Regions from separate parts of the Achromobacter sp. RW408 genome, predicted to be linked through region 2. Evidence: predicted binding sites of a transcription regulator. Region 2 holds the regulator's gene; the other holds the start of a gene.

Region 1 (6,624 bases), on a different contig from region 2:
GGCCGGCGCCACGCTGGCCAACCGCGCCAGGATCGACATCCTGCACGTGCCTTACAAGGGCACGCCGCAAGGCCTGACCGACGTGGTCGGGGGCCAGGTCGACTTCATGTTCACCGACCTGGCATCCGGCCTGCCGTTCGTGCAGTCGGGCCAGTTGCGGGCGCTGGCGGTGTCCACCGCCGAGCGCAGCGCCATCGTGCCGGACCTGCCGTCCATGGCGGAGTCGGGCGTGCAGGATTTCGACCTGAATTCCTGGAACGGCTACTTCGGTCCGGCCGGCATGCCGCCCGAAGTGGTGGCCAGGCTCAACGACGCCATCAAGCAGGTGGTGGCCAAGCCCGACGTGCGCAAGCGCCTGGCCGGCCTGGGCTTTGACGCCTTCTCCAGTTCGCCCGAGGCCTTCGCGCAGTTCGTCAGCGAACAGCGCGACCTGTGGGGCAAGCTGATCCGCGACGCGGGGATCGAGCAGCAATGACGATGCCCCACGCAGCCCCCCCGCAGGCCGCCGGCCCCCTCGCCGGCGTGCGCATCCTGGACCTGAGCTCGGTCGTGATGGGTCCCTACGCCACCCAGGTGCTGGCCGACCTGGGCGCGGACGTCATCAAGGTGGAGTCGCCGGCGGGTGACAACATGCGCGCCGTCGGCCCCATGCGCAACCCGGGCATGGGGCACCTGTACCTACACCTGAACCGCAACAAGCGGTCGGTGGTACTGGACCTGAAGACGCCCGAGGGCCGCGAGGCCTGCCTGCGGCTGGCCGAGAGCTGCGACGCCCTGCTCTACAACATCCGCCCCCAGGCCATGGCGCGCCTGGGCCTGTCGTACGAGGCGGTGGCCGCGCGCAACCCGCGCATCGTCTACCTGGGCGCCTACGGCTTCGGCGAGACCGGCCCCTATGCCGGCCGCCCGGCCTACGACGACCTGATCCAGGGCCAGACCGGCATCGCCGCGCTGTCCGCGCAGCAAAGCGGCGACGTGCCGCGCTATGCGCCGCTGACGCTGGCGGACCGCGCGGTGGGCCTGCACGTGGGCATCGCCCTGGTCTCGGCGGTCCTTCACGCCCGCGCCAGCGGCCAGGGCCAACAGGTTGAAATCCCCATGTTCGAAGGCATGGCCCACCTGGTGCTGGGCGACCATCTGGGCGGCGCGACCTTCGAGCCGCCGCTGGGGCCCACCGGCTATGCGCGGCTGCTGGCGCCACACCGCCGCCCGTACGCCACGGCCGACGGCTACATCTGCCTGCTGATCTACAACGACAAGCACTGGCGCAACTTCTTTGCCTTGATCGGCCAGCCCGAACTCGGCCAGGACCCGCGCTTCCACACCCACGGCGCGCGCGCGGCGCACATCGACGAGGTCTACGCCTTCGTCGCCGACGTGATCCGCGCCCGTCCCAGCCAGGACTGGCTGCGGGACCTGGCGCAAGCCGACATCCCCGCCTCGCAGCTCTACACGGTCGACGACCTGCTGGGGGACGAACACCTGGCGGCCACCGGCTTCGTGCAGCAGCAGGACCACCCCACCGAAGGCCGCCTGCGCACCCCCGCCCCCCTTGGCCGCTACCAGGGCACGCCGACCGCCATCCGCCGCCCGGCGCCCACGCTGGGCCAGCACAGCCGCGAAGTGCTGGCCGAGGCCGGCTACGACGACGCGGCCATCGACGCCCTCTTCTCCCATCGCATCACCCAGGACGGAACCCACTGATGGACTTCGAATTCACCCCCGACCAACTGGCCCTGCGCGACGCCGTGTCGCGCATCTGCGAACGCTATCCCGACGACTACTGGCTGGAACGCGACCGCGAGGGCGGTTTCCCCGAGCCGCTGCACGCCGACCTGGCGCGCGACGGCTGGCTCGGCATCGCCATGCCGCAGGAGCACGGCGGCGCCGGCCTGGGCATGACCGAGGCCGCGCTGATGATGCAGACCATTGCCGCCTCGGGCGCCGGCTTCACCGGCGCCTCGGCCGTGCACATGAACATCTTCGGCCTGAACCCGGTGGTGGTGTTCGGCAACGACGAGCAGCGCGCCCGCTGGTTGCCGCCGCTGATCTCGGGCCGCGAGAAGGCCTGCTTCGCCGTGACCGAGCCCGATGCCGGCCTGGACACCACCAAACTCGGCACCCGCGCCGTGCGCCAGGGCAACGAATACGTGGTGCATGGCCGCAAGATCTGGATCTCGACCGCCCAGGTGGCCGACAAGATGCTGCTGCTGGCGCGCACCACGCCGCTGGCGGACGTGGCCAAGCCCACCCAGGGGCTGTCGCTGTTCTATACGGACCTGGACCGGGCCAAGGTCGAGGTGCGCGAGATCGAGAAGATGGGCCGCAAGGCGGTGGACTCGAACATGCTGTTCATCGACGGCCTGCGGATTCCGGTCGCCGACCGCATCGGCGAGGAAGGCCGCGGCTTCGAATACATCCTGCACGGCCTGAATCCGGAACGCATCCTGATCGCCGCCGAGGCGGTCGGCATCGGCCGCGCCGCCCTGGAGCGGGCGGTGCGCTATGCAGGCGAGCGCAAGGTGTTCGGCCGGCCGATCGGCCAGAACCAGGGCATCCAACATCCCCTGGCGCAGGCCTGGATGCAGTTGGAGGCCGCCGACCTGATGGTATTCAAGGCCGCCAGCCTGTACGACGCCGGCCAGCCCTGCGGCCCGGCCGCCAACGCCGCCAAGTACCTGGCGGCCGAAGCCGGCTACAACGCCTGCCAGACGGCGGTGATGACACTGGGCGGCATGGGCTACGCCAAGGAATACCACGTGGAACGGCTGCTGCGCGAAAGCTTCATTCCGCGCATCGCGCCGGTCAGCCCGCAGCTGATCATGTGCTTCATCGCGGAAAAAGTGCTGGGGCTGCCGAAGTCCTATTGAACCCGCGCCCGTCCGCGCCGGCCGGCCACGGCCGGGCTCAGGATTGCTGTTCCAGCCCGGTGCAGGCCGAACGCAAAATGCGGGCGTATTCCTCCTGGCACGGCTCGATGCGGTAGATCGGGCCGCCCACCGAGATGGCGTAGTGCTCGCCCGACAGCGTCACCGGCCAGGCGATGGCGCCGACATCGGGAATCGACTCGCCGCTGTTCATGAACCAGCCGCGCTGGCGCGACCGGTCGATGTCCTGCAATACCGCGTCGCGGGTGACCAGCGTGCGCTCGTTGTAGCGTGTCAGCGGCGTGGCCGCCAGGAGCGCATCGCGGGCCGGCCCGTCCATCAGCGACATGAGCGCTTTCCCCAGCGAATTGGCGTGTACGTCCTTGAACTCGCCGGCAACCGGCGCGTATCGGATCGTATGGGGCGAGTCCAGCACATCCAGGTAGACCACCCGGCCGTCCTGCGCCAGCTTGGCGAACACGACGGTTTCGCGGGTCGCGTCGCGCAGCTCGACCAGGCTGGGGTAGACCCGGTCCAGCACCGGATCGGCGCGGGCGATGCGCTGCGCCATCGCCAGCAGGCGGCCGGTCGGGTAGTACCCCTGGCGGCGGCCGGTTTCATAGAGATAGCCCAGCCCGGTCAGGGTGCGGATCAGCGCCAGGCAGCTGGATACCGGCACGTCCAGCAGCCGGGCCAGTTCCGACAGGGGCAATGCGCGCTTCTCCCGGGCGTAGGTTTCGATGATTTCTATGACTCGCAACGCCGTCTTGACACTCATTGCCCGATCCCAACTTGTTAGCACATGAAACATCCGTCCGCGCCCGGGCCTAAAGTTCCCTGCGGGACTGCCGTAATCGTAGCTGAGAATTCCCTGAAAACAGCGCGTTCCTCCGAGACGCCCACATCGCCGTTGGAGTGATCATGGCCGTAACCCCCTTAGCCCCCGCTACGTTCGCGCCGACGCCGGTCGCGCCCGTGCCGGTCGCCGTCGATCCGTCGGTCACCGTCGCGCCGCCGGTCGCCAGCAGCCAGAGCGGCGGCGCCGACACCGCCACGTCGGAGCAGTCGACTTCCCAGAAGCTGCCCCTGGAAAAGGCGCTCGATGAAATCAACGAGCAAATGAAGGCCTGGTCCACCCAGCTGCAGTTCGAGGTCGACCCCGACGTGCACCAGGTGGTGGTGTCCGTGGTTGACGCCGAATCAGGGGACGTCATACGCACCATCCCGAGTGAAGCCGTACTGAAGATCGCCAAAATGATCGTCAACATGCAAGGAAACGGCATCAAAACCACGGCTTGATATGGCACCCGATATTTTCTGCTGTGCCCGTTTTGGCGCCAATCGATGATGGAAGCATCGAATTAGGCCCGCCTTATGCCCTTACCCGGCCAATCGCCGGCACCCTATTTTTGACAGAATCGCATCGCTAGGAAGGAATTTCACATGGCCTCTATCACTAACCTCGGTTCGGTTTCCGGTCTGCCCCTGGAAAAGATCCTGTCCGACCTGCAGACCGCCGAGGATAAGAAGCTCTCGATCTACACCACCCGCGCCGAAAGCTACAAGACCCGCATCGACGCCTACGCGCAGTTGCAAAGCGCGCTGGAAGCCCTGCAGAAGTCGGCCGGCGTGCTGGGCAAGACCGAGACGATGGCTGCCATCAAGGGCAGCGTGACCGGCGGTAACGCCTTGACGGCCACCGTGGCCGCCGAGGGCGCCGTCGCGGGCCAGTACACCATCACCGTGAACAACCTGGCCCGTGCCCAGAGCCTGCAATCGGGCGCCGTGGCCGACCGCACCGCCAAGCACGGCGACACCGGCTCGTTCGAGATCGAACTGGCCGACGGCACCAAGCGCACCATCGACCTGAAGGGCGACACCTCGCTCAACGGCATCGTCAAGGCCATCAACGCCGACGACAAGTCCGGCCTGCGCGCCACCGTCATCAACGACGGCAACGGCAACAACTACCTGATGCTGACGGCCAAGGACACCGGCGTCCAGGCCTCGGTCAAGAACATCACCGTCACCGGCGACCAGTCGCTCAAGGACATCCTGTCCTTCAGCACCGCCGCCGACGGCACCACTACCGGCATGGCCAACACCAAGGCCGAAGACGCCGAAGTGGTCATCAACGGCATCACGGTCAAGAGCGGTTCGAACAACGTGTCCAAGGCCATCGACGGCGTCACGCTGAACCTGACCGAGAAAACCGAGGCCGGCAAGCCGATCACGCTCAAGCTCGAATCCGACACGTCGGTCGCCAACAAGGCCATCCAGGACTTCGTCAAGACCTACAACGCGCTGCAGACGACCATCAAGAACCTGACGGCCTTCGACGCAAAGGCCGCCACCAACCAGCCGCTGACCGGCGACGGCACCACGCGCTCGATCCAGTCGTCCGTGACCAACGCGCTGCAGGCCGTGCTGGGCGAAGGCACCGTCCGCTCGCTGGCCGACCTGGGCATCACCACCGACCCGCAGACGCGCCAGCTCAAGCTTGACCAGACCAAGCTGGACAAGGCGCTGACCGGCAACCCCGCCGACGTCACCAAGCTGCTGACCGGCGAACACGGCCTGGCCAAGAACTTCGAAGCCGCCTTCAAGGACGTGCTGGGCAGCACCGGTTCGCTGAAGACACGCACCGACGGCCTGGCCAAGACGATGAGCGACCTGGACGCCCAGCAAAAGCGCGCCAAGGCCGCCAGCGACGCGGAAATCGACCAGATGCGCACGCGTTTCGTGGCGCTGGACAAGTTCTACATGCAGATGCAGACCACCGCCAACTACCTGACCCAACAATTTGCGGCGATGAACAAATCGAGCAAATAACCTGTAGAAGATGCATTAATGACTTACGCCGCCCGCCGCCCCACAGGGTCCCAATCCGTCCGCTCCTACGCCGATATCGGCCTGGAAACCCAGGTGCTGGGCGCGAGCCCCGAGCGGCTGATCACCCTGCTGTACCTGGGTGCCCGGGCAGCGATCGGGCAGGCGCGCATCCACCTGCAGGAAGGTCGGGTCGCCGAGCGCGGCGCGGCTATCTCGAAAGCGATCAAGATCGTCGATGAAGGCTTGAAGACCGGGTTGAACATGGAGGCCGGCGGCGACATCGCCGCCAACCTCGCCCGGCTCTACGATTACATCGTCCGCACCTTGCTGACGGCAAATCTGAAAGCGGATACCGAGCAACTCGATATCGCCGACCGCCTGCTGGCGGACCTGGCCGAGGCTTGGCAAACCTCCATCGACCGACCGGCTGGCATAGCGCAGCCCTGATGGCCCAGAAACACAAATCCAGCCAGCCATCGAACGCCCGAGATTTCCATGACGTCCCTTACCCAGTACTCATCCCCCATTCTGGAACACTACCAGGAGATCGCTCTCATCACGGGCGAGATGTTGACGGCCGCCCAGGCCGGCGACTGGGATACGGCGATGGCCCACGGGCAGCAATACTGCGAGCTGGTCGAACGCCTGCGCATCGCGGAACCGACCGCGCCGCTGGATGAGGCCGGCCGCGCCATGAAATACGACCTGCTGGTGCGCATCCTGGAAAACGACGCCATGACGCGTGACCTGGCGCTGCCGCAACTGGCCCGGCTGGGCGAACTGCTGGGCCGCATGAAGCGCCAGCAGACCCTGCTCTCGGCCTACGGCTACCAGGCGCCTGAAGCATGAGCGTAGGTCCCGCGGCACTCGGCAATGTCCTAGTGCAGCGGTTGGACGCCGTGCTTGGCACGACGATGTCCGCCGC
Region 2 (6,624 bases):
GCTGAAGATCGGACTGGAGGCCGGATCCTCGATGTGCGATTCGATCGCCATCAGGCCTTCGCGGCGCGCCTTGTTCAGCAACACGTACAGGAGCGCCATGAGCTCCATGTAGACGTCCTTGCCGTAGCGCGAGCTTTTCAGCGTGTCGGGCAGTGCCTTCTTGACGAGCATCAGCGATTTCTTGCTGTTGCCGGCCAGGAAGGCGCCGAAGGCCGCGCCGAAGATCAGCGTCAACTCGAACGGCTGGTAGAGCGCGCCCATGTGGCCGCCCAGCGCTACGAAGCTGCCGATGACCGACACGATCACCACTAGAAAACCGATAACAATCAACACATCAGGCCCCTGCCAACGAAGTCTAAAACCGGCGTCAATGATCCCCTGTTCCCCCCGTCCCAAAAAGGCGGGTTACGGGGAGTTTTCCAGGGCTTTTGATGTATTTGGACGCGCCGCTCAGGAACGGGCGGCGTCTACGGCTGGCACGGATCGGCTGCCCGCGCGCGCCTTGGCGGCGGCGCGGGTCTTGCCGGCCCGGGGTGGCGGACGGCAGATCGCGCACACGAAATCCGACTGGGGATCATGCGCATGCGCGATGAAATGCCCGCCGCACTGGCGGCAGGCGGAAAGTTGCAGCATGCCGCTGTCGAAAAACCGCACCAGCATCCAGGCGCGGGTGAAACTGAGCACCGGCTCGGCCGATTCGGCGTTGTCGACGCCGGCGTTCTCGAGATACAAGCGGTAGGCGTCGATGATGGCGCGGATACCCTTGCTGCTGGTACGCGCGTTCAGGAACGAATACACGTTGTAGAACAACGACGAATGAATGTTCGGCAACCAGGTCATGAACCAGTCGACCGAAAAAGGCAGCATGCCCTTCGGTGGCGAGCAGCCGCGGATTTCGCGGTAGAGACGGGCCAGGCGGTCATGGCTGAGGCTGGTTTCCGCCTCCAGCACCTGCAGCCGCGCGCCCAGGGTGATCATGGAGCTGGCTAGCAGGATGTCATCCGCTTCCTGCGAAACGCTCTTGGTGGCCATTGCACGTATCCGAGTGGGAGTCGACCGGCCGTCAGGCCAGTTCTTCAACAGGTTGCTTGGCCAGCAGGATCGTCGCGTGCGCTTGCTGCAGCGCACCACCCAGCACGTCGTGCGTCAGGGCAGACAGCAGGCTGTAGTCATCGAAACGGAAGCGGCACAGGAGCGAGCTGGAGCTGGCCAGCTTCACCAGCTGGGCCGGAGAAAGACGCATCAGGATATCGGCAACCTCGTTGCTGAAACCCAGGCGGAACATCGATGCAGCATAGTCATCGCGCAGCATGCGCTGCGCGAGAAGTAGATAGGACAGATTCACTTCACGGATATCTGCCAGCAAAGAATTTTCGACTTGTTGCACGCCCGACTCCCTATTCCCTATCCCACCGAAGGGGCTTGATAACCAAAAGCATTTGGCAACATCTGTTGCACCCTGCCCGCTGCATCCTGTTTTAATGCGAAATGTATCATTTGTTCGCAATTTAAGTAAAATTTACCACAGGTCATGTCATTTTCTATGACTTATATGACAAATCTTTGTTGATATTGCGCAACTTGAGACTTTAGATACACCTTGACATAGAAAGTCCTCACAAATGTACGTCAATTTGGCAAATAAGCATTCAAAACGTTGCGTGCTTTAAGGAATGAAATACCGTCTTTTACCGACAATGACACCTTGCCGATGACAGAATCTTGCTAGCTTTAGCGCAGCCGCGCGTTTGTCGACAATGTCGCAAATTGACAACAACCGACAATGCGTCACGATGGACACCGCCTGACACTCCCGCAATGCCCCACGCAGATGACAGCTTGGTCGAATATGCCCCGCTAGTGCGGAAGCTGGCCCTGCAATTGCTCGCCCGGCTGCCCGCCAGCGTCGAACTGGACGACCTGATCCAGGCCGGCATGATCGGCCTGCTGGACGCCGTGCGGCGTTACCAGGAAACGGCCGACGCGCAGTTCGAGACCTACGCCACCACCCGCATCCGCGGCGCCATGCTCGATGAGCTGCGCGGCCAGGATTGGCTGCCGCGCAGCGTGCGCGCCAAGGCCCGCAAGATCGAACAGGCCATCCAGTCGCTGGAACAGCGACTGATGCGCGCGCCCACGGAAGCCGAGATCGCCCAGCAGATGGAGATCCCGCTGAACGAATATCAGACGCTTCTGCACGACGCGCAGGGTGTGCAGATCGTCCACTACGAGGATTTCGCGACCGAACCCGATACGGGCTCGGGCTCCGGCCAGTCCGACTGGACCGCCACGCTGAACCACGGCGCGGCCAGCGGCAATCCGCTCGATTCCCTGCTGGCCGGTGATTTCCGCCAGGCGCTGATCCACGCCATCGACTCGCTGCCCGACCGCGAGAAACTGTTGTTGTCGCTGTGCTACGAGCAAGGCCTGAACCTGAAGGAAATCGGCGCGATCATGAACGTGACCGAGGCCCGCGTCTGCCAGTTGCGCTCGCAGGCCACCGCCCGCATCCGCGCCAAGCTGCGCGAACAGGCCTGGCAGGACCTGCCCCAGGAAGGGCAGATCGCGCAGATCATCTGAGACCGCGCACGTTCGTGCCGATGTGGTCCGCACAAATCCGGGACCAGTCTGTATCGGCCTCCCACCCGACGAAACCCGGGCTCTTTCCGCCCTTTTTCAAGCCTTCCGCATCCACCATCGGCTGATAGGCTGTCGCCTGCACAATGCCTTTGCCTACGCGCGCGACCAAGCGGCCAAAGTTGCGGCCGCCTCGACACGGACTCCAAGATGACCGAACCCGATCTGTTGAACCAGGCGATTTCCAACGCCTACGACGAAACGCCCTATGTTTCAAACGCCATCTCCCATAGCGCGCCAGGCCAACTGCGGGCGGTAGCCCATCTGTTCGGACACGCGGCGCCGCCGCTCAATCAGGCGCGCGTCCTGGAAATCGGATGCGCGGCGGGCGGCAATCTCCTGCCTTTCGCGGCTGCCCACCCCGACGCAAAAATCGTCGGCGTGGACCTATCCTCGGCACAGGTGTCGGAAGGCCGCCAGGTCATCGAGCGGCTCGGGCTGCGCAATATCGAGTTGCTCGCCATGAGCCTGACAGACATCACCCCGGATTTCGGCCAGTTCGACTACATCATCACGCACGGCGTCTACAGTTGGATTCCCGCGGAGGTTCGCGAGGGGCTCATGCGAGTCTGCCGCGAGAATCTGGCGCCGGCCGGCGTAGCGTATATCAGCTACAACACTTATCCCGGTTGGAAAGTCTCGGAGGTGGTGCGCGACGCGCTCGTGCTGGGCACGTTCGGCGCCAGCACCAGCGCAGAAAAGCTGACCAAAGCGCGGGAAATACTCTCCATGCTGGAGCACGGCACAGCTGAATCCAATGCGCAAGCGATTGCGATACGCCACCTTGCCCAACATTTGCGCTCACAACCCAACCATTATCTACAGCACGAGTACCTGGAAGCGGTAAATTCGCCCTGCTACTTCCTGGAGTTCGTTGCCCAGGCACAGCAACACCGCCTGGCCTATCTGGCTGATGCAATGCCGGAAACGTCGATATCGACCAACTACGGCAACCACGTTGCCGCGCACCATCAACAGGTATCGCAAGGGTTCGACCGTGCTGTGCGCGAGCAATTTCTGGATATCGCGATCGGGCGCCAATTCCGACGCAGCCTGCTTGTCCATGCCGACCAAGCGGCCAACGCGCTGGAACAACCCGAAGCCAGTGGATTTGCCGATATGCATTTCACGGCGCTACTGGACCTGGCGCCCCCGGACGCCGCGGACTCGCCCCCGGGCGAACACCGTTATCAAGGACGCACGGGAAAAACCTTGACGACGTCCGATCCAGGACTCATCGCACTGGTCGACCGTCTGCGCCTGGCGTGGCCGGCCACCGTTCCTTTTTCCGAATTACGCAGCCTCGTCCGCCCCCATGCCACCGGACTCAGCGAAGAAGAACTGGACACGACCATATATGTGCACCTGGTGACGCTGCTCAATATGGGCGCCTTGCAGTATCGGCTGGAGCCGGCTCCGTACCAGGACAGGATATCCGCCAAGCCCCGGCTCATCCCCGGCCTGGCCTCCCTGCTTGCGACGCAGCAGACGCAAGTTGGCGCGTACAACCTGTGGCACCAGACATTGAATCCACCCACCGACGAAATCATCAAGTTCGTCATGGACCGGCTGGACGGCAAGCAGACCCTGGTCGCGCTGCGCAATCAGTTGCGTACCGCGCTGGCCGCCAACAAGCTGCGGCACCCCAGCGGCCAATCCGTGAAGAACGCGACCAATCTGGACGCGATCGCCCAGGATCTGCTCAAGCAAGTCCTGGCCAATCTGCAAAAGATGGCGGTGCTGCACTGACGATTGAGGCCTCTTCAGACTCGGCCCCCAAAAAATTTGAGAATTCTTGAGTTTTGCCCTAAAGAACGATCCTGGGGCGCCGTAATCCTGGCAACGGAAGAACTATCGCACCAAAAATGCGTATTCCCGTTACACAGTTGGGCGGCCTAGCTGCCCGGTTTGAAGAAGCCTTTCTCTCTTGGGAGCCTAAACATGGCTGCAGTCATCAACACCAACTACTTGTCGCTGGTTGCCCAGAACAACCTGAACAAGTCCCAGTCCGCCCTGGGTACCGCCATCGAACGCCTGTCGTCGGGCCTGCGCATCAACAGCGCCAAGGACGACGCCGCCGGCATGGCCATTGCCAACCGCTTCACCGCGAACGTCAAGGGCCTGACCCAAGCCGCCCGTAACGCCAACGACGGCATCTCGCTGGCCCAGACGACGGAAGGCGCCGCCTCCGAAGTCAACACCCACCTGCAGCGTGTCCGCGAACTGGCCGTGCAGGCCGGCAACGGCAGCTACTCGCAAGAGCAGCTGGATTCGATGCAAGACGAAATCAACCAGCGTCTGGCCGACATCGACCGTATCTCGCAACAAACCGACTTCAACGGCGTGAAGGTCCTGTCGGGTTCGGCCAAGCCGCTGACCCTGCAAGTCGGCGCCAACGACGGTGAAACCATCACCCTGAACCTGACCGAAATCAGCGTCAAGACGCTGGGCCTGGACGGCTTCAACGTCAACGGCAAGGGCGTTGTGCAGAACCGCGCCGCCAACGTCAACGACCTGACCGGCCCGAACGTCGGCGCTGTGCCTGGCCAGCCCAACCAATACGACGTCACCACCAAGAACACCAGCGCTTCGGCCGCTGATGTGCTGGGCAAGCTGAGCGACGGCAACACCGTTTCGGTCCAGGGAGCCACTGCGACCACCGTCTACAAGTACGATGCCGCCGCCGGCAACTTCACCTACAACAAGGTGGATACGGGCGCCAACGTCGCCACGGCGATCACAAGCAAGATCGGCTCCACGCCGGCCACCGCCACGTACAAGAACAATACGCAGGAAGTCAGCATCCAGATCGCCTCCGACGGCAAGATTTCCGATGCCAATGGCAATGCGCTGTACTACGACACCGCCGGCAACCTGTCGACCACCGACAACGGCGGTAACTGGAACCAGGCGACCGTAGCCAACCTGACGGGCTTCATGGGCACCGCCGGCACCGCTGCGGGTGTCCAACTGACCGTCAACGGCACGACGTACAAGAGCCAAGCGACCGGTACCGCGGACATCTCGTTCCAGACGACCGCCACCACCGCCGAAGTGCTCAGCGCCATCGACGGCCTGGGCGCGACCAAGACCGCCACCATCACCATGGGTTCGGGTGTGTTGTCCGCAACCGTCGTGGTGGACGAAAACGGCCTGGTGCAGCAAGGTGGCCAGAACCTGTACGTCAACGACAAGCAGGAACTGTCGACCACGTCCAAGACGGTTCAACGCTTCGAATTCGACCAGATCTCGGGCAAGATCCAGGCCATCGCGGGCGGCAACACGTACACCAAGGCTGGCGCCGCCGCGGACGTCGCCACCGGCGTCGATCCCAACGCCGACAGCATTGGCAAGCAGCTGTTCATCAACAGCGCCGGCAAGATGACGTTCGAAACCACCAGCAAGGGCGACAAGACCACCGACCCGCTCAAGACGCTGGACTCGGCCTTCACCAAGCTGGACAAGCTGACGGGCGAACTGGGTGCTGTGCAGAACCGCCTGGAATCGACCATCGCCAACCTGAACAACGTCGTGAACAACCTGTCGTCGGCCCGCTCGCGTATTCAAGACGCGGACTACGCCACGGAAGTGTCGAACATGTCGAAGGCTCAGATCCTGCAACAGGCTGGCACTTCGGTTCTGGCGCAAGCCAACCAAGTGCCGCAAACCGTTCTGTCGCTGCTGCGTTAATCACGCCGCAACGCCTGACGGTTGGGCAAGGCGGGCCGCAAGGCACGCCCTGCCCGCCTCCCGCGCCGGGTGCCTCGCACCCGGCCGCACAACAAGCCGGCGCAAGCCGGCTTGTTTGCATTTACGCCTCCCCAAGGTCCCGCCCCAAGGCCGGCGGCAACGCGCCATCGGGCCGCGGTTTGCACGCTTTCGGCGCCTCATTCCCCGCACCTCCTTCGTTCCCGGCCGCGCTTGCGCCGTTGCGCGCGCGTGGACTGCCGCTGCGCACCGGGCCCACGAATCGCCCGGGCTTCCAAG

The links. The regulator FliA, encoded in region 2, starts transcription of late flagellar genes. The targets are predictions, from matches to a motif close to CTAAAGTTTNNNNNNNNNNNGCCGNTA.
Region 1: DK459_RS14540 (flagellar protein FlaG) is a predicted target of FliA. The motif match lies at 3,695-3,721, and genes of this name have one in related genera.

Annotation. Positions count from the first base shown of each region.
Region 1 is NZ_QHHO01000046.1:970,273-976,896, reverse strand. Features, by position in the region: gene DK459_RS14560 (tripartite tricarboxylate transporter substrate binding protein) at 1-475, shown strand, start outside; gene DK459_RS14555 (CaiB/BaiF CoA-transferase family protein) at 478-1,704, shown strand; gene DK459_RS14550 (acyl-CoA dehydrogenase family protein) at 1,704-2,870, shown strand; gene DK459_RS14545 (IclR family transcriptional regulator) at 2,908-3,645, opposite strand; gene DK459_RS14540 (flagellar protein FlaG) at 3,789-4,166, shown strand; gene fliD (flagellar filament capping protein FliD) at 4,311-5,699, shown strand; gene fliS (flagellar export chaperone FliS) at 5,718-6,146, shown strand; gene DK459_RS14525 (flagellar protein FliT) at 6,195-6,548, shown strand; partial or broken gene DK459_RS14520 (flagellar hook-length control protein FliK) at 6,545-6,624, shown strand, end outside.
Region 2 is NZ_QHHO01000049.1:1,194,061-1,200,684, reverse strand. Features, by position in the region: gene motA (flagellar motor stator protein MotA) at 1-333, opposite strand, end outside; gene flhC (flagellar transcriptional regulator FlhC) at 451-1,032, opposite strand; gene flhD (flagellar transcriptional regulator FlhD) at 1,064-1,387, opposite strand; gene DK459_RS25025 (RNA polymerase sigma factor FliA) at 1,819-2,580, shown strand; gene DK459_RS25020 (class I SAM-dependent methyltransferase) at 2,788-4,386, shown strand; gene DK459_RS25015 (flagellin) at 4,579-6,327, shown strand.